2 linked regions of the Acidicapsa acidisoli genome follow. Each later gene encodes a partner of the first gene's protein in a complex. Links are inferred from orthologs where the notes say so. Each region holds a gene or a part of one and is shown on either strand. Other genes may lie near its edges.

Evidence for each region.
Region 2: the proteins of OHL23_RS14115 (region 1) and xseA are in contact, whole or in part, in a cryo-EM structure (PDB 8TXR), measured with the Escherichia coli proteins. The link is inferred for Acidicapsa acidisoli from one-to-one orthologs.

Annotation. Positions count from the first base shown.
Region 1 is NZ_JAGSYI010000002.1:994,520-1,006,541, reverse strand. Bases 7,447-10,281 are described here. They hold OHL23_RS14115 (exodeoxyribonuclease VII small subunit), read right to left. Parts: upstream 9,058-10,281; coding sequence 8,836-9,057; downstream 7,447-8,835. Other genes in these bases: OHL23_RS14110 (bifunctional homocysteine S-methyltransferase/methylenetetrahydrofolate reductase), read right to left, coding at 9,099-10,281; OHL23_RS14120 (SDR family NAD(P)-dependent oxidoreductase), read right to left, coding at 7,899-8,654; OHL23_RS14125 (fumarylacetoacetate hydrolase family protein), read right to left, coding at 7,447-7,871. In the rest of the region: OHL23_RS14155 (complex I subunit 4 family protein), read left to right, coding at 1-509; OHL23_RS14150 (complex I subunit 4 family protein), read left to right, coding at 509-2,041; OHL23_RS14145 (NADH-quinone oxidoreductase subunit N), read left to right, coding at 2,038-3,510; OHL23_RS14140 (thiolase family protein), read right to left, coding at 3,519-4,724; OHL23_RS14135 (amidohydrolase family protein), read left to right, coding at 4,835-5,695; fucP (L-fucose:H+ symporter permease), read left to right, coding at 5,713-7,026; more of OHL23_RS14125, read right to left, coding at 7,023-7,446; more of OHL23_RS14110, read right to left, coding at 10,282-10,958; OHL23_RS14105 (hypothetical protein), read left to right, coding at 11,227-12,022. UniProt on the Escherichia coli protein: Bidirectionally degrades single-stranded DNA into large acid-insoluble oligonucleotides, which are then degraded further into small acid-soluble oligonucleotides.
Region 2 is NZ_JAGSYI010000003.1:364,329-376,411, reverse strand. Bases 5,317-8,212 are described here. They hold xseA (exodeoxyribonuclease VII large subunit), read right to left. Parts: upstream 7,597-8,212; coding sequence 6,037-7,596; downstream 5,317-6,036. Other genes in these bases: OHL23_RS19335 (hypothetical protein), read left to right, coding at 7,739-8,212; glmM (phosphoglucosamine mutase), read right to left, coding at 5,317-6,040. In the rest of the region: polA (DNA polymerase I), read left to right, coding at 1-644; OHL23_RS19370 (hypothetical protein), read right to left, coding at 671-1,210; OHL23_RS19365 (carotenoid biosynthesis protein), read right to left, coding at 1,228-2,022; OHL23_RS19360 (hypothetical protein), read right to left, coding at 2,145-2,759; OHL23_RS19355 (ATP-grasp domain-containing protein), read right to left, coding at 3,070-3,513; OHL23_RS19350 (tetratricopeptide repeat protein), read right to left, coding at 3,526-4,329; more of glmM, read right to left, coding at 4,652-5,316; more of OHL23_RS19335, read left to right, coding at 8,213-8,479; OHL23_RS19330 (DUF2905 domain-containing protein), read right to left, coding at 8,513-8,740; OHL23_RS19325 (Hpt domain-containing protein), read right to left, coding at 8,748-9,089; OHL23_RS19320 (response regulator), read right to left, coding at 9,129-9,503; OHL23_RS19315 (PAS domain S-box protein), read right to left, coding at 9,564-12,083. UniProt on the Escherichia coli protein: Bidirectionally degrades single-stranded DNA into large acid-insoluble oligonucleotides, which are then degraded further into small acid-soluble oligonucleotides.

The sequences.
Region 1 (12,022 bases):
GCGAGACCGCAGCCCTCGATGGCGTGGTGCTGCAGATGTTTAACCATGGTTTGACCGCAGCCGCCATCTTCTGGTTCCTGACTCTGCTCGAGGAGCGCTCCGGAGGGTTGCTGGGAATCGACGATTTCGGAGGACTGCGCAAGCCCGCGCCGGTCTTCTGTGGACTGATGGGCATCGCGCTCTTCTCTTCGCTCGGCTTGCCGGGCCTGAACGGCTTCGTCAGTGAATTCCTCATCTTCCGCGGAGTCTTCCCGCTAAGCTGGGTTTCCGCGACAGTCTCTGTGTTGGGACTGTTGATTACTGCGGCAGTGATTCTCACCGTGATTCAGCGCGTCTTCAGCGGACCGCTGCCGGAGCGATGGAACGCGTTTCCGGATTTAACCGCGGTTGAGCGATTGGCCGTTGCCCCGGCCCTTGTGTTGATGGCGGTACTCGGCCTTGTACCGCAACTGGCTCTTGGAACAATCAATGCTACTGTGATGCACCTGCTTGCGGGGTGGAGATTCTGATGCTGGCCCTCACGATTTACATCTCATTCGCGGGCGCGCTGGTGTTGGCGATGATGCCGAGAGCCGCCGCGGCAATTGTTCGAGTCATTGCCTTGGCAGTGGCCGTAATCGGGCTGGCCGTGGCCCTCATGAGCTTTGTCGCTGCAGGAGCGCAAGGCCCGGTAGCCGTCGCCGATGTCGCGTGGATTCCGGCGATGGGCATCCGCTACACGCTGGCTGCCGACGGCATCAGCCGGGTTCTGGTACTGCTCACCGGCCTCGCTGCAGTCGCCGGAATTCTTTTCTCGTGGAACATCGGCGACAAAGAAGGGGATCGCGCCAACGAGTTCTTCGCCTTCTTTCTGGCGCTGATCGGAGGCGTCTACGGCGTCTTTCTTTCCGTAGATGTCTTTCTGCTCTTTGTCTTCTACGAAATCGCGATCGTGCCCAAGTATTTCCTCATCGCGATCTGGGGCTCGACCCGCTGCGAATACGGAGCAATGAAACTGGCTCTCTACTCGTTTGCAGGTTCCGCGATGGTATTGATCGGCTTATTGGCGGCTTACGCAACGGCAGGCAGCCACACGATGAATCTGCAGGCACTCGCGCAGTATCCCTTTCCTATCAGCTTCCAGATGTGGGCCTTCCCGCTGGTCTTTACCGGCTTCGCAATTCTCGCGGGCATGTGGCCCTTTCACACCTGGGCGCCTACAGGTCACGTCGCCGCGCCAACCGCCGCTTCCATGCTGCTGGCCGGCGTAGTCATGAAGCTGGGCGCCTACGGCTGCCTGCGCGTTGCGATGACGCTTTTCCCGCACGGCCTTGATCCATGGGGATTCTCAGTCCTGGGCATCGATTCCTGGCGCACGGTCTTCGCGCTCTTCGCCGTCATCGGCATCCTCTACGGCGCAGTGGTCGCCCTGGTACAGAACGACTTCAAATTTGTCATCGGCTACTCCAGTGTGAGCCACATGGGGCTCGTTCTGCTCGGCCTGCTGACACTGACGCAGATCGGTATCGATGGCGCGGTATTGCAAATGTTCTCGCATGGAATCCTCGCCGGCCTGCTCTTCGCAACGGTCGGCCGCATCGTCTACGAACGCACCCACACTAGGGATCTGGGAATCTTGAGCAGGCTGCAACTGGGCAAGGCGATGCCCTTTGCCGCATGGCTCTTTGTCATCGCCGGAATGGCTTCGATGGGATTGCCGGGCTTTAGCGGTTTTGTAGCGGAAGTGCAGGTTCTCGTTGGCGCATGGCGTGCATTCCCGTGGTTCGCCGTGCTGGCCGGTCTCGGAATCGTCATCGGTGTCGCCTACACCTGGCGAGCCATGCAGCGGGTCTTCTTCAGCGACCTGCCAGCGATTGACTCAAGCGGAGCCAGCGTCCCAATACCAGAGTATGAGCCCGTGACCTGGGCGGAGAAGACCGGTGTAATCCTGCTCACTGGAACAAGTCTCGTGATCGGTCTTTACCCGCGTCTTCTGCTCGACGTAATCGCACCAGCGGTACAGGCAATGCCTCACGTTCTGCTCACGGGAGGCCGGCAATGAACTCGCTTGTAAACGGCGTGAATTACGGCAACCTGTTTGCAGTCACTTTGCCAGAGACGATTCTGGAAATAGTCTCCCTGCTCGTGCTGGTCGTCGATCTGGGCTGGCTGCGCAAGAGCGCGCAATCGACCCGCATGGCGGCTGCGTGTGTGCTGGGGGTGCTCGGATGTCTGTCGTCGGTCCTCTGGCTGTCCGCGCATCCTCAGACAGCAAGCCTCGCCACGGACGCATTGGCGGCAACCCCGCTCGTGGCCGCAGCGCAGATCGGAATCTTGATTCTGACAGCCTTGGTGCTGTTACTAAGCGTCAAAGCGGAGTTCTCCCGCAATCCCGGCGAATATGCAGCCATTGTGCTGTTGAGCGCGACCGGCATGCTCCTGGTCACGGCGGCGCGTGATCTGCTGATCATCTTCGTTGCACTCGAGCTGTTGAGCCTGTCGCTTTACGTCCTGACGGCGTTCGCCAAGAGTTCCGCGCAGTCGGCGGAATCGGCTCTCAAGTATTACCTCTTCGGCGGCATGTCCGCCGCAATGATGCTCTTCGGCTTCAGCTATCTCTACGGCCTCACCGGCAGCACGAATTTGTCTGAGATCGCCACAGCCCTCGCGTCGCAGAGCATCAGTCCGTTGCTGGTCGTGGCCCTGGTGCTAGTCGCCGCAGGTCTCGGATTCAAGATCGCCGCAGTGCCGTTTCATCTCTGGGCTCCGGATACTTACCAGGGAGCGCCCACGCAGATCGCTGCGCTGATCGCATCCGGTTCCAAGGTTGCCAGCTTCTCCGTGCTCATTGCGCTGACCGACGGCGTACTCGGAAGCCAGCCTTACGGTCAAAATCCCCCATGGATCATGGTCCTGGTCTGGATGGCCTTCGCTTCCATCGTGCTCGGCAATCTTGCAGCGCTGGTCCAGACCAGCGTTCGCAGGCTGCTCGCCTACTCGGCAATCGCACACGCAGGCTACATGCTGCTTGGAATCGCCGCCCACACACCCCAGAGCAGCGCGTCGGTCCTCTATTACACGCTGACCTACGCGTTAACGATCATCGGAGCTTTTGGAGTAATCTCCATCGTGGAGCGTTCGACAGGGAGCGACAAGCTGGATGCGTTCGCAGGCTTAAGCCGGCGCAATCCGCTTCTGGCGGGGTCGATGCTGATTTTTCTTCTGTCGCTCGCCGGAATTCCGCCGTTAGTCGGCTTCTGGGCCAAGTTCAATCTTTTTGCTTCTGTGCTGCGCTCGCCAACCGCTGGCCATTGGGGTCTGCCCCTCGTGGCGCTGGCGTTGGGCGCCAGTGCAATTTCTCTCTTCTACTATCTGCAGGTGCTGAAGCGGGTGTACGTGGTGAAATCAGCGCAGACCGAGCCGCTGCTGATCTCATTCGTCGAACTCGCAACTCTCGTGATCATCGCGCTCGCAGTAGCTCTGCTTGGCGTATTTCCAAGCGCCCTCAGTGGCTGGATTCCGCTCGGCTGATTGGAAGGCTATTGCGGGCCGCGCAGCACCGTGCAGACCGAAGCGCAGACCGGTCCACCGATGTTAAAGGTCGCCGCGTGTTCCGCGTTGCCTACCTGCAACGGAGCCGGTACCTTGCTCAGTAATTGCCAGGCCGCCCAGCCAATCATCGCAACGCCCGTTGCGCCAACCGGGTGTCCCTTCGCAATGAGACCGCCCGAAGTGTTAATACCGCAATCCCCGTCAGGGCCGGCGTTGCCGTCGGCCCAATAAGCCGCACCCTTGCCGGGCTTGGCCTTGCCCAGGATCTCCGTGCCCAGCGCGCCCATCACCGTAAAGCAATCGTGAATCTCGGCAGCCTGAATCTCCGCCGGCGTGATGTCCGCCATGGCATATGCGCCGCGCATCGCCCGGTACGCACCAGCCGGTTCCAGCACATGGCGCTGCTGGTGTTGCAGCGGGTCGACGGCCTGCCCCCAGCCTGCAATTTGCACACAGCTATGCCGGTCGACTCCGAGCCGCTTCAGGCCCTCTTCCGTCGCAAGGATCATGGCGGCGTAGCCATCCGTAATCTGCGAGCAATCGTACGTCTTGAGCGGCAAGCCATCGATCAGATAGCGATTGTTTCCGCCTATCGTTGTGGCCTGCTCCAGAGTCACCTCGACCTTCTGCATCTGCGCAAACGGATTGTGCCTGGCATTGGCGTATTCCTGCACGGCGATTGCCGCAAGTTCGGCTTCCGAAACCGACCAATGCTGCATGTATTGCTGCATGATCTCGGCAAAAATATGCGGAAAGACAAAGGTCTTGCCTCCCCGCTCGGCCGGGTCGGAGAAATATCCGAGCGCAGCGCCGACGCGAACCCCGTCGGCACGGCCTTGGTCATCGCGCATCTTTTCGAGCCCGACAGCGATTGCCGTTTCTCCAATCCCCGCCTGGAGTTTGTAGATGCCCGAAAGCACCGCCTGTCCTCCCGAGGCGCAAGCGTTTTCGACGGCCTCAAGGGGCTTCGCAGCCATCCCCGGAACTCCAGCGAGTAGGCCAGCCATCAACCCCTGTTGGTGCAGCGAGAAGTTGCACGCAGCGGCGATGGAACCGGAGTCGATTTGGTCAGCAGTGACCCCGATCTCGGCGCAGACGCCTGCGACAGCGGACGCGATCATCTGCTCCTGTGTGACGGCCAGCAACTTGCCAAATTTGGACTGAGAATAGGCGGCGATGTAAATCGGCTTCATAACTTCACTCTTGGATGCTCGTCCCATGACAAACGGTTCCGGACAGGGACCACCATCGCGGAGAATACCATAGCCAACCCTGTGTGTGAGCGGATACGATTGCGTTGCCTATGTCTATAGAAACGAAACCGATGCGTGTCGATGCGCACCAGCATTTCTGGCAATATACCCGCGAAGAATTTGGCTGGATCAACGATTCGATGGCGGCCATCCGGCGGGATTTTTTGCCTGCGGATTTGCTGCCCTTGCTGGACGAGGCAGGAATCGACGCGACGGTTGCCGTGCAGGCCTGCCAGTCTCTGGCGGAAACTGAATGGCTGCTCGAATTAGCTGACAAAGAGCCAAGGATCGCGGGCGTAGTCGGCTGGGTGCCGCTGATTGATCCGAATGTCGAACGGACCCTCGATACACTCTCTGCAAACCCGAAGCTGAAGGGAGTGCGGCACGTGCTGCAGGGCGAGCCCGATGAATACATGGCCCGCGATGATTTCAATTCCGGCATCGCACTGCTGCAACGCTACTCCTTGACATACGATGTCTTGATTTTCGAGCGCCAGTTGCCCGCCGCGATCCGGTTTGTGGACAAACACCCAGAGCAGCCGATGGTCCTGGATCACATCGCAAAGCCATTGATCGCCGTCCGCGAACTGGAGCCATGGCGAACCCATATCCGCGAGCTTGCGCGAAGGCCTCATGTTTCGTGCAAGCTCTCCGGCATGGTAACCGAAGCCGACTTCGACGAATGGACAGTTGACGATTTACGGCCTTATGTCGAGACAGCGCTGGAGGCCTTCGGGCCGGAGCGGTTGCTCTTTGGTTCCGACTGGCCTGTCTGCGCCGCAGCTTGTGGTTATGTGCGATGGGCCAATGTTGTAAAGGATTTTGTATCAGAGCTTAGCCGGAACGAGCAGGAAATGATCTTTGGCCGCAATGCCGTGCGCTTCTACAGGCTCGACGAATCAAGTTACTAAGACGAGGTGGAACTAACTTGAACATTACTGTTCCCAGTTCGCAGACTCACCCGATGCGCGAGTCGAACCAGCCCATTGTCCCGCCGGGTCGCATGGTGCCTTTTGTGCTGGTCACGGCGTTGTTCTATATGTGGGCGATTCCGAACAACCTGAACGACATCCTCATTCGCCAGTTCATGAAATCCTTCGCCCTGACGCGATTCGAGGCTGGATTCATTCAGACGGCATTCTATCTGGGATACTTTGGCTTGGCGATTCCGGCGGGAATCCTGATGCGGCGCTTCGGATACAAGCTCGGTATTCTGACCGGGTTGTGCCTGCTCGCGAGCGGCTCCTTTCTTTTCTGGCCGGCAGCCAATGCCGGAAGTTACAGCTTCTTCCTGTTGGCTCTGTTCGTCATCGCTTCCGGCCTGTCTTTCCTTGAGACGGCGGCCAATCCAATCATCGTGCGGATGGGTGCGCCGGAGAACTCCGAGCAGCGGCTCAATTTCTCCCAGGCATTCAATCCGTTAGGCAGCATCACGGCCACCTTGGTCGGCACGGTTTTTATTTTTTCCGGCGTGGAACTGACGGCAGGTCAAATCGCAGCGAAGAAGGCGGATGGCACATACTCCGCCTACCTGCACTCAGAGATCATCCGCGTCGTGACGCCCTATCTCGTGCTCGGGATAGCAGCGCTGGTCCTGGCCTTTCTCATCGCTCGCACTAAGTTCCCATCGCTCGACGTCGAAGAGGAGCACGAAGAGGGCAGCACCGGCGACGGCCTTGGAACATTGCTCAAGCGGCATTTTATCCTTGGCGTCGTGGCGCAATTCCTGTACGTCGGCGCGCAGGTAGGCACCTGGAGCTACTTCATCCAGTATGTGCAGTCGTATGCCGGAGTGCCCGAGCGCGTCGCCGGGTACATGCTCACCGGAACCCTCGCAGCCTTCGCCATTGGCCGCTTCCTCTCAGCGTGGCTGCTGAAATACGTTCGCCCAGATCGGCTGCTCAGCATCTTTGCCGCCTGCAACGTCCTTCTGGTGCTGATGGCGATTACTCAGCTCAACTGGGTCGGTGTGATCTGCCTGCTGTGCAGCAGTTTCTTCATGTCGATGATGTTCCCGACGATCTTCGCGTTGGGGATTCATGGCCTCGGATCGCGAACAAAGACAGGCGGATCGCTGATGGTGATGGCCATCATCGGCGGAGCCGCGCTCACGCCTGTCATGGGCAAGATCTCCGACGCGATGAGCGTAAATGTCGCCTACAGTGTGCCCGGTGCATGCTTCCTCGGCATCGCGCTCTACGCCTGGTTCGGAGCGCGTCCCGCGAAGACAACCGCGGCCTAGGCAACTGGATTTGTCAGTTGTCCCAGGCCTTCGATGGTGATGGTCACGGTCTCGCCCGCCTTAAGCCAGCGCTTCGGATTGCGCCCCAGCCCCACGCCAAAAGGAGTCCCGGTGGAGACGATATCTCCCGGCAACAGCGGCGTGATCGACGAGATGTATTCGATCAACTCCGGAATCTTGAAGATCAGCTCGCGCGTGTTGGAGTGCTGCAGCACCTCGCCGTCGATTGCGAGTTGCACATCGAGCGCATGCGGGTCGGCAATCTCGTCCGCAGTCACAATCGATGGCCCCATCGGGCAGAATGTGGGCAGGCTCTTCGAGAGCGACCATTGCGACGTCGAGAACTGAATGTCGCGAGCGCTAACGTCATTGATGATCGTGTAGCCGTAGACGTGATCCATCGCCTTGCTCGCGGGAATCTGAAATCCCCCTTTTCCGATCACGAACGCAAACTCGGCCTCATAATCCGGCTCTTTCGTAATCTCCGGGATCACGATTGTGTCGCCAGGCCCGACAATCGACGGCACCATCTTGAAGAAGACCACCGGAAACTTGGGGATCTCCATGCCGGACTCGATGGCGTGGTCGCGATAGTTGAGCCCGATGCAGAAGATGCGCGGCGGATTCGAGAGCGGCGCATGCAGCTTGATTTCGTCGACAGCGTAGCCGCGATACGCGCCGCCATTCGTGAGCGCCGTCACTCCGGCGGTGATTGCCGCCAGCGCATCGGCGTGGCCGGCTGTGGTGAGATCAATTACCCGGCTGCCCTCGTCCAACAGGACTCCGGGACGGATCGAACCGGGACCAGCAGGTCTATTCAATTCAGAAAAGGAAACTAATTTCATGCCAACTCCCGTTCGAGTTACAGAGGCTTAAGCGGCAGTCCAACCGCCGTCGATTGTGAATAGCGAACCGCTGATGAAGCTGGCCTCGCGAGAACTCAGATATCGCACCATTGATGCAACCTCTTCCGGCTGTCCCAGGCGTCCCATCGGCTGGCGCGCGCGCAACTCTTCGCGAATCTTCTCTTTCTCATGCGCGTGGTACTTGTCCAGATAGCCTTCGACAAAGGGTGTTTCCACGGTGCCGGGACAGATGGCGTTAACCCGCAGTTCCTTGGGGTACTCGACCGCGAGCTGCCGCGTCATGGCCAGCACCGCACCCTTCGTAGTGCAGTAGGCAAAGCGCTGCCGGATTCCGATCATTCCGGCCACCGAGCCGATGTTCACAATCGAGCCTTTTGCGGGGCTTGCCAGCAGCAGCGGCAGCAATCGCTGCGTAACCAGAAAAACCGATCGGACATTGACGTTCAAGAGCCGGTCAAAATCCTCGGCCTGTGTCGTTGCGATGCCGCCCACATGTCCGATCCCGGCATTGTTCACTAGAATATCGAGTTGCGGCAGTTGCAGAGCGGCCTCTTCTATGGACTGTGCTGAGGTTACATCCATGGAAACGGCCTGAGCGTTGCCCAGCGAGGAGGCAAGCGCCTTCGCCGCGGTCAGGTTGATGTCCGCGATCCAGACGAACGCGCCTGCGCGAACAAGCTCCCGCGAGGTTGCCTCGCCGATGCCGCTTGCCCCGCCGGTGACGAGCGCGTGCAGGCCGTCTAGCCGAAAAGGCTCGCGCACTGCCGTTTCATGGATTGAGGTAGGCGCCGTCGAATCTGCGGCTTCGGATTTGGAAATTGTGTCTTGATTGGATTCAGGCATCGAAGTAATTAGAACAGGCCTTCCCTGAGAGCAGGCAATCCTGTTCAAAAAATCATACATGCTGACGGCCAGTTGAACGATGGCCCTAGAAGCAGCCGGGCTAGCTCTCCGCCAGGAATGGTTCAGGTTTCTGGCTGCCGTCGCGCTGTTTCACCAGCATCTGAACTTTACCTTCCGCAGCGTCCAGCTCCTGCTTGCAGGCAGCCGACAGGCCTACGCCTTCTTCAAATAACTTGAGGGACTCTTCGAGAGCCAGATCGCCCTGCTCCAGTTGCGCGACAATCGTTTCCAGCTTCTTCAGCGAGTCTTCGAAGTTAGCCATACAGGCTCTTTGCTCCTTTTTGTGGCCCGATCCGCAGCAGTTTAGCGTGTCGGCCCTGTTGCTTCCGGCAGGACCGATGCAATGACCTCGGCAGCCAGCGCGTACCGGCCGAAAGGTGCGCTGACCTGAACGCCCTGCACCATCGGCTGGGCTTCCATCAGCATCTCACGTGCGATGCTTACGCCCTCCGCACGGGCAGCTTCGGGCGAATCCGCCTGGGCCATGCGCAGCATCACAGATTCGGGCACCGAAACACGCAAATCATTGCGCAGCACCTCGGCGTTCCTCAAGCTGGTCAGCGGCCAGATTCCCGCAATCACCGGGATTCGAAACTCCTCAATACGGCGCAGGAATGTCTCCAGCAATCGCAGGTCAAAGACCGGCTGGGTAATGGCATATTCCGCGCCGGCCTCCACCTTCCAGGCAAATCGGCGCAATTCCTGCTCAATGTCCGGCACGCCGGGGTTGGCTGCAACGCCGATGGTGAAGTTGGTGGAGGCACCGATCGAGTTGCCGCCAATGTCGAAGCCATAATTGAGCTTCCGCACGATGTTCACCAGACCAATCGCATCCACGTCAAACACCGCCGTCGCATCGGGATAATTACCCAGCTTGGGCGGATCGCCGGTCAGGCACAGAATATTGTGCAATCCGATTGACGATGCTCCGAGCAGGTCCGACTGAATGCTGAGAACATTGCGGTCGCGGCAGGTATAGTGCAGCACCGTCTCGATCCCGGTGTGCTGCTGAATCTGAATGCACAGGCTCTGCGCGCTCATGCGAGCCGAAGCGCGCGGCGAATCCGGCACGTTGATCGCATGTACGCCAAGCGAAGCCAGTAGCCGCGCCCCCTCGATCTCCTTATGGCAATCGATGCCGCGCGGCGGAACGATCTCCACCAGCGTAACGAACGTCCCTTCCGCCACAAGTGAGCCGATCTGGGAGCGCTCGGCAAGCGGCGCAGGCGGGATCTCTGCATTGAGCGCCGAAGAAGCGCCTCCAAGAACCTCGACCCCGCTCTTAGGATTCGCCTGATCGCGAGATTCATTGCGATTCTGAGCATCGATTGCGCGGATAGCCGATTTCATTGCCCGGATATGGTTCGGCGTAGTTCCGCAGCAGCCACCCACATATTGCGCCCCGGCCTTGATGGCCTTGCGCGCAAAACTCGCCATGTACTCTGGCGAACACAGATAGATGTTGCGCCCCTCGACAGCCCGCGGCATTCCGGCGTTGGGCATCGCAACCAGCGGCAGGGAAGTAACCGCCCGCATCGCCTCAATCGCCGTCAGGACGGTAGCCGGTCCCGTAGAGCAGTTGCAGCCAATCGCATCGGCTCCCAGTTCGGTGAACATCGTCGCCGCATGTTCCGGGGATGATCCGTCCAGGCAGTTGCCGTCATCATCCACCGTCACCATCACAAAGACCGGCAATCCCGGAGCGGTTTCTTTCGCCGCCAGCAGAGCCTCGCGAGCCTCGTTCAGGGCGGGCATCGTCTCAATCATCAGCATGTCCGCGCCTGCCGCCGCCAGGGCGGCAATCTGCTCGGCAAATGCCGCGCGGGCCTCTTCCAGCCCGGTCTTTCCCAGCGGCTCCAGATGCACTCCAAGCGGGCCGACCGATCCGGCTACCCAGGCGTCGCCCGCCTGCTTGTCTTTGAGATGCTCGGCAGCCTGCCGCGCAAGACGGACACCGGCTTCGTTAATCTCCGCAGTCCGGCTCGCCAATCCATGCCGGGCAAGGCGAAAGCGATTCGCCCCGAAGGTGTTCGTCTCCAGAATTTCAGCTCCCCCCTGCAAATACTCCTCGTGAATCGAGAGGATCAGCGAGGGATCGGAGAGATTCAGCTCGTCGTAGCAGCGATTGATAAAGATTCCGCGAGCGTAGAGGACGGTTCCCATCGCTCCGTCACAGAGCACCGGCCGGTCGGCAAAAATTTCCTTCAAGGTTCGCACGTTACAAATCATGCTATCGCGTTTGCAAGTCGGCTGTCCTTGTTCATTGATTTGCGTCCAATGCGGAGACGGATTCGAGACTCTCTTTCACAGCAGTTCGAGCGGGATATCGAGTCGGCCCCTTGGGCCGGGCGCGGGTACAATGCCCGCTTTGTTATACTTTGCCAGTCAGCCTGTTGATTTGAGGTATAGGATTTTGAAGAAGAGAAGTCTCGTGATTTGCGCCTTGGCGGCGATTGTCACCGCGGGTGTACTGGCGGGCTGTGGAAACAATTTCTATTTTGATGGCCGTGTTTTGCCACCCAGCGGCATAGCCAATCGGGTGCTCATCGCGATTCAGAACCCCAGCGCGGCAAGCAAGGGCTTGCTTCAGTTCGTAGACGCGTTTTACGACATCCGTCAAAGCTTCAACGACAAGGTCCCTTCGTTCAGCATCAGCGGCTATAGCGGCGCGCTGCCCAGCACCATTCAAAACATGCCCGAAGAGCAGATCGGCGCCGTGTACGGATCGGGCGACGGAAGCTTCACCCTGATCAACTACGCGAAGGAGTCCGTAATCGGCTCCGCCGCGACCCTCGCTGGACTCTCCTCCAGCGTCTTCGTCTCACGCAATCAGTTATGGGTCATTGCTGCCAGCCAGTCGGCCAACGTGCTCACGGTAGTGGACAAGGCCGGGGGCAATACCTACGCCCTGAGCCTGCCCGGCGTGAACCACGTCTCGATGAATCCCGGCGGGACGATCATGCTGGCCTTCGTTCAGAACTCCAACTACGCCTACTATCCGCGGAAACTGACCTCCGCCGACTCCGCCGCGCTCGCCGCCTTCTACCTGACGAATCAAACCTGGCCGGCTCCCTACGTCGATTGCGAACCGAAGAATAAACCCGGCATGTGCCTGGCGCAGATGCAGAGCCCGGACAATATGAATACGCAGTTCAACGTCGCTTACGGTGCGCCGTTGAGCTTCGATCGGCCGGTCAAAGGCGTCTTCTCCGAAGACGGCAGCTCGA
Region 2 (12,083 bases), on another replicon or contig:
CCCACTTCAGCGAAGACCCGCTTCTCACCGAGGCATACAAGACCGGCCGCGACATCCACACCCTAACCGCCAGCGAAGTCTTCGGCGTACCCGCAGAGAATATGGACAAGCACGTCCGTGCCCGCGCCAAGGCCGTCAACTTCGGCATCGTCTACGGCATCTCCGCCTTCGGCCTTGCCGCGCAGTTAGGCATTCCACAGGGCGAAGCGCGGCAATATATTGATCGCTACTTCGCTCGCTACCAGGGCGTCCGAGCCTTCATCGACAAGACCATCGAAGAAACCCGCCGAACGGGCAGCGTCCGCACCCTTTTCGGAAGAATGCGCCCCATCCCCGACATAGAAAGCCGCAACGCCAACCAGCGCGGATTCGCCGAACGCACAGCCATCAACACTCCGCTGCAAGGTACAGCCGCCGACCTGATCAAACGCGCCATGATCACCATCGACAAAAAACTAACAAACGAAAACCTGAAGACTCGCATGGTCCTCCAGGTCCACGACGAACTGTTATTCGAAGTCCCCGAAGACGAAACAGAAGTGATAACCAGGTTGGTCAAAGACGCAATGGAAAATGTAATCCAGTTACGCGTCCCAATAGTAGCCGACCAGGCCTTCGGCAATAACTGGCGCGACATGGAATGAATTGAAAATCATTTAAGAGATCATCTTTAATGTTGGGTAATGCGCGGATAATACTTTATCGTAAGTCCGTTAACGGGCTTATTTGTGTTCGCTGGAAATCGTACCACTCGCCCTTCGATACTGTACTTCTGTTCGGGCATTAGCAGGACTCCTTCAAAGACCTCAACACTCCCCGGAATCGGTTCCTCATCAAGCGTTACCTCAAGCATCAAGCTCTGTCCGGGGTTACTTACCGTTCGGACGCGCTGCCAATTTGTCTTGTCAAATGTTTCAATTCGTTTGTTCTTGAAGAATACTTCCATTTGTTGGGAGAGCGATTGGACATTTTGCTGAAGCTGTCCGACCGTTGCCTTCACACCAGCAATTTCCACCGATTCGACATGCAAATCGAGACGAGCCCAAGCGAACAGTCCAGCGGCAACCACCATCAAGACGATATACGCTTGCCATGTAGTGTCGTTGAACTCCCGAACGAACGGGCATCGTCGTTCAAGGATTGTTCGAAATACCCCAAAAAGTACTGTAACGAAAAGAATGAATGAGATACAGAGTACCGTCGTCTTCACGCTCGAAATTGCCTCCACTATTCTGCCTTTGCACTCTTGTCTACAGGCACACCAATCCGAATCAACGCTAGCAATGCAGGCAACCCCATCGAAAACATTGCAACCACCTGTAAAGCAGGAATTCGATTCGAAGCAACATATCGCACAGCAAAAAACGCATAAACAATCACCGGCAGAGACTCATACATCCGAGCAACGCCGACTGGCTTATCCGCTTTCCGCCAGAGAAAACCGGCGATCCAGTACACCAGAAAAGTCGTAAACAGCCAGCCAAAGTAGTTGTGGATAGGAACGCCAAAATAAGCGCCGCCTTTTTCCCAGATCCAGTTGCCCGATGCGGCCATGCCGGGGTCCATCACCATATCCCAGCCAGTCATCACACACGCAGCCACAACCGCGCGACCAGTGTTGCCAGCAAGTGATTGTTGGTCGACGCCACACAGCAGCGCCCGCGCCACCATCCATGACGGGTAGATCATCATGAACCAAGCCAGCGGAATGAGAATCGGCACATGCCCAAGCTTCGCGCCTAGCATGTCGCTGTAGTGATAAGCGCCATACACCAGGCCGGTGCGAACGCCAACCTCTTCGAGCACAAAAGAGACAATTGCGGAGATCGCAAAGAACATCGCGGTACGACGAGCGCCTTCGATGACTATGCAATGAGTGATCGAAAACAGCACAAAAACCAGCGTGAATCCGATATTTCCCAGGTCCGGCAGCTTCAGCCAGGGCCAAACCGCCTCAGTGAGAATGAGATACATGATGCCAACGAAAAACAGCCACGAAGCCGCGCGCAAAAGTCGATTCAAGCGAGTCTCCCGAAATCCTGATTTTCAAGATAGCAGGCAAGTCGACTCTGTTCGGGGAAATATCATGTTAAGTGTGAGTCCGAGGCATTCCTCCGGTCGCAGAATGCCTCGGTCGTAATAAGTTAGATCCCGTCTGCGTTGAGTGGGACGAACACAAGAGACAGAGCATAACCGATATAAAGATTGTCTTCGAAGGTCTTGACTCCGAAGGCATCATTTAAGGCGGCGGCTCCAGCCGGGTCGAGGGTCAGCTTGGTGCCTGAAAGGAAAAAGTCTCCGTCTTCCGGCACAAGCGGGAGCTTGAGGTCGCTCGAAAGTTCCGCGTCAAAAACATTGATGCGGCCGAGAAACCTGCCATTGGCTACAACCAGGGCTGTAACATAAGGCTGCTCGCCCAGCGTGTTGAGAATGAAGCTATCCAACCGCACTACCTTTGTTCCGGCAGTAAGGGTTATGCCGCCGGAATGCAGTATCTGCCCCGTCGCCGTATCGAGGCTGATTGCGCCCGAAGTTATGGGGAAGAATATCTGGTTGTTGTAGAGTTGCGAGGGAACAATGGACGTCGGAGTTGCTTTGATGGCTGTTACATCAGCCAGGAAAGCCTTCGACAGAGTTACCGTGGTCCGACCGCCTTCAATCGGAAAGATCTCTTGCGCCTGAGCGGCAATTGGAGTAAGGGTAAGTACAACGGCGACGATAGGCGCCGCAAAGGTGAGCTTCTTCAACAAACCGTTCATGTTGCATTCTCCTGCGTTGCATGGGTGTGCCGGCTCTGCCGGGAGTTTACTCTGGACTATCTCCACTTCAACTATGGTTTTGAGGCACATCTGAGAGGAGCTTTTCGCAGAGAAAAGCTGCGACGAGATAGATTACTTGCCAGATACCGGAAGTGAAGACCCTACTGCGGAATGCAGGCGCCTACATATCTTCTGGAACACTGAGTAGAAGAAAGGTTGTGGAAACGGAGCGTTTTTCTTCGTCCATTCACAGACTGCAGGCTTCTATATCGAAGGCCGCATCACTGGCCTTATCTTGGTGCGTTGCATACTAAGTTCTTGCTTCTGGTCTCGCTCTCGCCACCAGCAATCTATGGACAGCCCGGCCAACTCGCTCCACAGCAGGCCGCCGATAATCCCATCGCGCATCCTCGACGGTCGGTAAAATCACCATCGCCGCATTGGCTTCGAAGAGCAGCAGATCGCCGTCCGCATAGACGCCAAAATCAATGCCGCCATAATCGAGGCTGAGAACAGCCTGAATCGCTTCAAGCGCCGCCATCACGCGCGGTCCGAGCACAGCGGGCATATCGCCCAGAAAAGCAGCATCCTCGGCGCGATGCTCCGGATAATCCTCCATCTCTGCGCTGAAGTGATGAATTTTCCAATGATGTGAAACAGCGCAATGCAGCGGATAGAGCCGCCCATCAATCATCATCACTCGATACTTGCGAAACTTTCCATTCGGTCCGCGAGCGTCGAGATACTGCATCACCAGCAACTCGCGTCACGGCAGCGCATCAAGCGCAGCTGGCAACTCCGCCCCAGTTTCAAGCCGCAGAAAGTGCTCGCCCCCATGAAATCCCGGCGATCGAAGCAACAATGGAAACGCAAATCCCATCTCCACGAGACTGACCAAAGCATCCGGCCCGGTGAGCAAATCACGGTGTACCGAAGCAGTCCGGGCAGTGACAATCCCTGGTATCGTAGCCAGCTGCCGTGCAACAGCAGCACGGCCCGTAGCCAACACTGCTCCGGGAGGATTGATCACCGGAGCCGTCGTGTGCGCCAACAAAGCGCTCGCCCCAGCCAGCGCCGCGCCAGCCGCGTCCGCATCCCCAATCGCGTTGACCACCAGTTGATGCGGCGGTAACGGAGTGTTGGTGTCATAGAACTCGGCAGTGACAAGATAACGTTGAAAGATTTGACCGCTCAGGAAATTCTGTATGCGAACATTGCCCCCACGCGTCGAAATCAGCTCCAAAACCGTGATCGGCGTCGCATCGCCCCGGTATTGCGATCCAACCAGACATCGGCCTTGAAATGCAATGCGTCCATGCCGTGTAGCCATCCCCGGTTCACCCAGGCGGGGCAACAGAAAAGCCAAGCCAGCATGCGCAGGCCGGAAATTCGAATCGAGACTGAGCGCCCGCTCCAACTGCTCCCGCGCCAGCTCATACTGATCCTCTTTGATCAGTATGTTAGCCAGGTTCACCAGGAACATCGGATCGCCTAGATGCAGCGCTACAGCATTCCAGAAGATCTCGAGCGCGAGCTGGTTTTCTCCCGCAGCAGCGAGAATTCCCCCCAAGACGGCTTAGAGCACCTAAATGAGAGGAATCTAGTTCCAGAAGAGCAATCCAGTTGTCCCGCGCTTCTCCACTGCGGCCCGGCCGTTCCAGCAGGACGCCTTTTTCCCAAAGTAAGGAAATTCTTCTATCAGGCGGAAGGGTTGCTTGGCAGAAACGGCAGCCGAAGACAAATCGAGAACAGGCTCTGAACTCTTAATCCGTTGCAACACCGACCTCCCGGGGAAGTGCTACCTGCACTGGTTCACTTCAAGCCAGCAATTCTGTAGCCAGGAGAGGGAAGTGTTGTCGATGAGAAATTAGGGTATTCTCACGTTCGTGTCTCTACGATTGACTTGTTTCGATGCCCAGCTCCGATCGGATAGCTCCGGCGATAGCTTCCGCATGGTGCTTCATCGCGGTTTCGCTCTCTGCTTCAATCATCACTCGCGCTAAAGCCTCCGTGCCTGAGTAGCGGATAACTACGCGCCCCGAGTCAGCCAACTCAGCCTCTGCCGCACGGATGCGCTCCGCGACTGAGGGAATGTCTTCAAGCGGCTTCTTCTCGCGCACCTTCACATTCACAATTACCTGCGGAAAGACCTTGAGGTCCGCGGTTAATTCCTCGACCGCCTTGCCGGTGCGTGCGATCAGGTCCAGCACCACCAGCGAAGTCAGCAACCCATCGCCTGTAGTCGCCAAATGCGGAAACAGGATGTGCCCCGACTGCTCGCCGCCCAGCGCCGCATTCCGTTGCTGCATCAGTTCCAGTACGTAGCGATCTCCCACCTGAGCGCGAAGCATCGTAATCCCGGACCGCTTCAGCGCAGCTTCCAGCCCCATGTTTGACATGGTGGTAGCCACAATCACGTTGTCCGTTAGCAGTCCTCGCTCCTGCAGGTCGCGCGCAGCCATCAGCAGAATCGCGTCTCCATTGATGACATTGTTGGAAGCCCCGGCAAAGAGACAGCGGTCGGCATCACCATCAAAGGTGATCCCAAGGTTTGCCCCGCGCTGCGCAACCTCGACAGCTACGGTCTTCGGGTGCAGCGCCCCGCAATGGTCATTGATATTTCGCCCATCCGGCGAGATATTGAGCAAAGTCACATTCCCGCCCAGCGCAGCGAAAATCTTCGGCGCAACCGCAGCCGCCGCGCCGTTGGCGCAATCGACCACGATGCTATGCCCGGCAATCCCGTCAAGACGCAAACCGGGAACCGCAGCCAGCAAGTAGGCCACATATTCCTCGGCATAGTGCAACTGATCCTCGATCTCCGGCACATCAGCCATATCCGGCGGAGTCGTCGCAATCGCATGCTTGAAGATCACCTCTTCAATCGCAAGTTCCGTCTGATCGGGCAGCTTTTTTCCATCGGGACCAAAGAGCTTGATCCCGTTGTCTTCCCACGGATTATGGCTTGCCGAGACCACCACTCCCGCATGGAAGCCGTGCGTGTGCGCCAGATGCGCAATCGCGGGCGTAGGTACGATGCCGGCGCTCTCAACCTCGGCACCGCCTGCGCGCAGCCCGGCGGCGAGCATCTTCGTAATCCAAGGGCTCGATTCCCGCGTATCCCTTCCCAGGATCACCCTCGCACCTACCAATCCATTCGCAAGAGCGCCGGGTCTCAGTTGGTGCGCCAGGGCGAGCCCGACGGCGTAGATCGTGTTTGTGTCGAGTGGTGCCGTGCCTGCAATGCCGCGAATGCCGTCGGTGCCGAAAAGCTGTCTCATTTGGAAGTTGGTTTGTCCTTTTTCTTTTTGTTGGGCTGGATTGTCATGACGTTGACCGCCGTGACGTTGCTCGAGAAACCACCATCGCCCAGCCGCGTCTGGACCGTCTCGCCAACTACAAGCTGGCCTGCCGAGCGAACGACAACTCCGTTCTCATTTTGTACGAGAGCGTAGCCGCGTTGCAGTACAGCCACCGGCGATAGCGCCTGCAGCCTGCCGCGCAGATTGGTCCAATCGGACCGATGCGCGGTCATGGAAATCTGTGTCGAGCGATAGAGCCGCGCGTCCACCGACTCGCAGCGAAACCTGGCCGCCGCCAAGCGCCGATGCAGCGAATAATCAAGGCGCGACTGGCAGGAAGCGAGCAGTTCGCGGGCCGCGCTGAGCTCTTGTCGCGGATCATGGCTGAGAATAGCCGCCGTCAGCTCGCCAACTGTCCGCTGGCGTTCGCGGAGCATTTCATTCATCGCCGATTCCATACGGAAGCCAAGATCGTCCAGCCGTTGTTGGAGCCGGTGGATGGTCGATGCGACGCGCTGCTGCGTGTATGCCACGGGGAGATGCGCCAGACTTTGCCGGGCCTGCAAAAGCTGAAACCGCGCTGCCCGGATCAGACGATTTGAGAGCACCGCGATTAACTCCTCGACCTTATGCTGGGCTTCCGTCACCAGCTCCGCCGCAGCCGAAGGCGTTGGAGCGCGCAGATCAGCCACAAAATCGGCAATCGTAAAATCAGTTTCATGGCCAACCGCTGAAACTACCGGTAAAGCCGAAGCGGCAACAGCCCGCGCCACGCGTTCGCTGTTGAACGCAGCAAGATCTTCCAGAGATCCCCCGCCGCGCGCCAGCACGATCAGGTCCGCAAGGCCAGAATCATTTGTCATCGCAATTGCGGACTCAATCTCTCCCGCCGCATTGTCGCCCTGCACGGCCATCGGGACAACCAGCACATTCAATCCCGAATTGCGCCGCCTCACAATGTTCAGAAAGTCTCGGATCACTGCCCCGGTTGGAGATGTCAGCACCGCAACGGTGCGTGGAAATGCCGGCAGTGGCTGCTTCCGCTCCGCGTCAAATAGCCCTTCGGCTTTCAGCCTGTCGCGCAGTTGTTCAAAGGCCAGTTGCAGGCTGCCTGCGCCCACAGGCTCCATCGTTTCCGCCACAAGCTGAAGCTGACCCCGCTGCTCGTAGACGCTGGCTTTGCCGCGTACTCGAACCTGTAGGCCATCTTCCGGCCGGAAGCGAAGCAGCATCGCCTGGCGGCGGAAGAGCACCACAGGAAGCTGCGCCTCGGCATCCTTCAGCGTGAAATACAGGTGGCCTGAAGACGCCGGACGGAAGTTGGAGATTTCTCCTTCGACCCAGACATCGCCGAATTCCGCCTCGACCAGCTCCCGTGCCTCGGAGACGAGCTGATGGACGAGCCACGTTCGCCGCTCCCGGCTGCGCCGCGGGGCAACCTTCGGGATCGCCTCTTCGACCGGAGCAGCCACCTCAAAGAGCAGGTCTAGTTGCGGCGTCGCGGGCTGTTTCGAGGATGAAGTCTTTGCACTCACCAACACAAAGTGTAATCGTTCGTACCTACGCAATGAGCCGATTCCCTGAAACCGGGTGCCAGTTCCGATCAGCCAGTTTTGTCCTTGAATGCCCTTCAGGATTGGACTATTCTTGCCCCGACGGATTTCTCTGGAGGTGCTCGTGCCTTCCCGCCAATCACTCGCCGGCTGGTCTGGCGCGCTTTTGCTCGGCTTCGCTATCGCCGCTCCGGCAGTTTTTGCCCAAGCTCGGCCGGATATTTTCGTCACACCAGTGGCGAATGCTCCCTTTAAGGGCGTTGTGCAGGTCGAGAGATCCATCGTTCAAAGCGATGGCGCATTGGTCAATCTCAGGACGATTCGGGAGATTGGCCGTGACAGTCAGGGCCGCATCCACAACGAGTCGAGAATGCTCGTTTCGGTTTCGGACAATGTGATCCCTGCGATCCAAAGCATTCATCTCTACGATCCCGTATCCAGAACTACGGCTTATCTCGATCCAGCCAACAAGACATTCTCGACAGCAATCGTGAATCACCCGCCGTCAACGGAGCCGCCGCAACTGCTCGCCTCGCCGACGGCCCGCAGCCTTCCGCAAAGTCAATTCACACGGGAAGAAGATCTGGGAATGCGCGAAATCGCCGGTGTGCTCGCACATGGCGTTCGCGAGACACAGGAAATCCCAGCAGAAGCCAGCGGCATGGGCAAGGAAATCCCGGTCACAGACGAGTTCTGGTACTCGGACGATCTTCACATGAACCTGATCGTCAAGCACAGCGATCCGCGGACGGGCAGTGTCGCGATGACTGTCACGCAGTTGAACCGCAACGAACCCAACCCGGCGTTCTTCGCTATTCCAGCCGACTACACGCAGGCCAAGCCAGTGCAAGGCGCTGCCCGGTAACTCCTCGATGAGCGTTCACAAGCGTAGCGCATCTTATCGCCGGAAATGGCTAACCAGCCAGAACAACAGCGTAAGCACGACGGACGACAGCAGGCAGGTGGCAATCGGCGCATAGAAGGCGAAGTGCTTTCCGCGAACCGAAATATCTCCCGGCAACCGCCCCAGCGGCCACCCCAATCGGGCAAGCCCAGCCGCGGCAAGAAACAGAATACCCAGCACAATCAAACTCAGGCCGATCCGCGCCAATGGTCCGTGATTCATCTCGCTGTTATTGACGACGCTCGATCACGCTGCGAAGTTCCGCAATCCACAAAGATACCTGAGCGGTGCTGGGCAACTCATCGGCAAACTCCAACTCAATCTGCCTGGCAAGGTCGGTCCCACGATGCAGCCCAAATGTGCCCAGCGTTCCAGCCAGCTTATGCGCCGCTGCGTGAGCCGCCCCGCGATGCTCCTCCGACAGGTGGCCGTCAGCGTGCGCCCTAACCGCAGCTTCCAGAATCGAGACGCGATTTTCGATATCCGGCAAGAATTTCACCCACAGACGATTCAGGGCGTCTGAAAGGGATGGCGGCGTGGCTGGTCGAGTTTCAGGAGGCGTACTGGCCATAATGTCTTTGCGCCTGGACGGCAGTGCGTCAACACTGCATCATTCCCAGCCGAGAATCTTCTCCATCTGGGTCGACAGCGTCAGGGGATCGAACGGCTTCATCAGCACCGCCTCCACGCCCAGATCCGCGAATCGCCGTTGGTCCGGGCCCTGCACTTTGGCCGTCAGCAGCAGTACAGGAATCTTTGCCGTAGCCGGGTTCTTGCGCAATTCGCGAAAAGTCGTCGGCCCATCCATCCCAGGCATCATGACATCCAGCAGAATCGCGTCGGGCTGGTGTTCGGCGGCACGCAGCAGCCCCTGCGCGCCAGAGTTAGCCACGATCACATCCCACCCAGCTACGGTTTCGAGGCTGAGCGCGGCGACCTGGCGAATATCGTCTTCATCGTCAATGATCAGAATTCGGCGGGACAAGCGGTACTCCTATACATACTTACAAATGGCAACGCACGAGTTTCAATTACTGGCGCAGACTCAGTCCGTCGCAGAACCTCGCGGCTGATCGGGGTTGCTTGGAGGTACGAGGCAAAGGGATTCTTCCATCTGACGCGAACGGCGCAGCATCGTCAAGACCAGCGACTCCAACTGCTGCGGCTGTACCTTCGCCTTCGTCAAGAAGTGAGTCGGTCCAAGCTGCAGCTGAGATCGTTCCGCCGGCGGAATCTCCCGGGCCGAATACACCACTAGTGGCAGATGAGCCAGATCCTCATGCTGGCGCAGCCAGTCCACCACGTTGAAACCATCCCCATCCGGCAGCGAGAGGTCCAACACGAGCAATTGCGGCAGGAAGGAGACACAGGCATCGAGCGCAGCCTGCCGTGTGTGCACCAGCATCACGTCGATGCCATCTTTGGCAAAGACCGCGCCGATGACGCGCGCGAGGTCCACATCGTCTTCGACCACCAGAATGCGCGCCTTTTCCCCGGGACTGGAAAGAACCCGAGCCAGCTCGTTCAACAGCGTTTCGTCATTCGGCGACTGCGAAACCCAACCATCCGCGCCGGTAGGAATCGGAAGAGAAGGATTGGGATGGTCTACGCTCAGCAGCACAATCGGAACGCCAGCCGCCGATGGCTCCATACGCAGGCGAGGCAAAATCTCCCATCCGTTCAACCCGTCCAGCGAGATATCCACCAGAATCGCTTCGATTCCGCCCTGTACCCCATCGGGATGTTCCGAATCCACGCCAGTTGATAGCGCCGCAAGCGTCTCTTCGACCGTGCCGGTTTCCACGACGCGATAACCCTGGCGGCGCAACTGGTTGGCGACAAGGGGTCGCGTCGAGAGGTTGGCGTCGGCCAGCAAAACCCGGCCGCGATCCGGTTCGTCGATAGGGGTTGCCGTCGGCGTGGACGTCACATGCGGCTGAAGCGGTAAAACCACGCGGAAGGTCGAGCCGCGGACGTTGTTGCGCTCCGCCCAGATTCGGCCACCGTGCTGCTGCACGATCGTCCGGCAGATTGCCAGTCCGAGGCCGCTGCCGCCCTTTTGCCGCGAATCGGAGGCATCGACCTGCTGGAAGCGGTCAAAGATCGAGTCCAGCTTGTCGGCTGGAATGCCGCGACCCTGGTCGATTACCGAGAGCGTCATGGAGTTCGAGCCCTCGCGTAGTGTCACCGAAACAGTCGCGCCTTCGGGCGAGAACTTCACCGCGTTTGAAAGCAGGTTGGTGATCACCTGCAGCATCCGATCCGGGTCGGCGGAGACCTGCACCACGTTGGAGTCGTGGATCAACTGAACATTCGCGGCATCGGCCACCGGCTGCATGCCGTCGATCGCCTGCCGCACAATCTCGCTCAAGGCAATCGGACGGAAGGTGAGCGGCTCACGACCGCTCTGGATGCGCTCCAGATCGAGAATGTCATTGATCAGCCGCACCAGCCGATCCGAATTCGAAAGCGCAATCCGCAGCAGATTGGCAGCCTTGTCGCTCACGGTGCCCAGCAATCCGGCCGAGAGCAAACCCAGCGCTCCTCGAATCGAAGTGAGCGGAGTGCGCAGTTCGTGGCTTACCGTCGAGACGAACTCGTCTTTCATGCGGTCGAGTGCATACCGCTGACTGATATCGCGGAAGCTAAGGACAGATCCGGTGTAGCGGCCCTGTTCGAGGATGGGCGTCAGCGAAAACTCCGCCGGAAACGACTTGCCATCGCGGCGATACACGGTGATCTCCGCTGAGGCCGACAGCTTGCGCGTTAGTGCCCGCAGCAAGACACAGTCGTCGCCGCACCGGCTGCCGCCGGGCATAGAGCCATGCAGCAGATCGTGAACCGAAGCGCCGGTAAGCTCAGCGGGCGAAGCTCCGAGCAGCCGTCCCGCCGCAGGATTCACGAGGCTGGCCAGCCCGTTGCGGTCCGCGCCGCAGATCCCATCTTCAATCGTGTCCAGCAGAATTTCCTGAGTGCGATGCAGCTCCTCCACTCGGCCCTGCTCGCGCGAACGCGCCAGCATCTGGCCCAGAGACGAAGAGACAGTTTCCAGCGTCGCCATCGTCTCGCGTTCCTCGCGATGGCGCTGGTGGCAGTAAAACTCGAGAACTGCAATGAGGTTGTTGCCCACGCGCACCGGAATCGCCCAGCCGGTTACAAGCCCGTGGCGCAACGCTGCCTGCAGCCGGACCGCAGCCGGCCCAGCAGCCAGCGTGGCGGCCAGATCTTCCATCCATACTGGGCGGCCCTGCACCCACACGCGCCCTGGCAGCTCCGGACCCTTGCCGATCGACTGCCCCATGCTTTCCTGGATCAGTGCCTCGCTCTTTTTCCCCGGTGCACCCCAGGCGGAGTAGAACTGCAGCCGTTCCTCTTCCTCATTGACCGTCCACAGAATCGCCGCGTCCCAGCCTTGCGAGAGGCAAACCGATTCCAGAATGCGCATCGAAGCGACTTCCGGCGAAGTGCTCTGGCCCACAATCTGGCTCACCACTAATTGCAGCGCCAATCTCCGCTCGCGTTGCTTCTGCGGGGTGATGTCGCGCAGAAGGCAGCGGATTGCCAG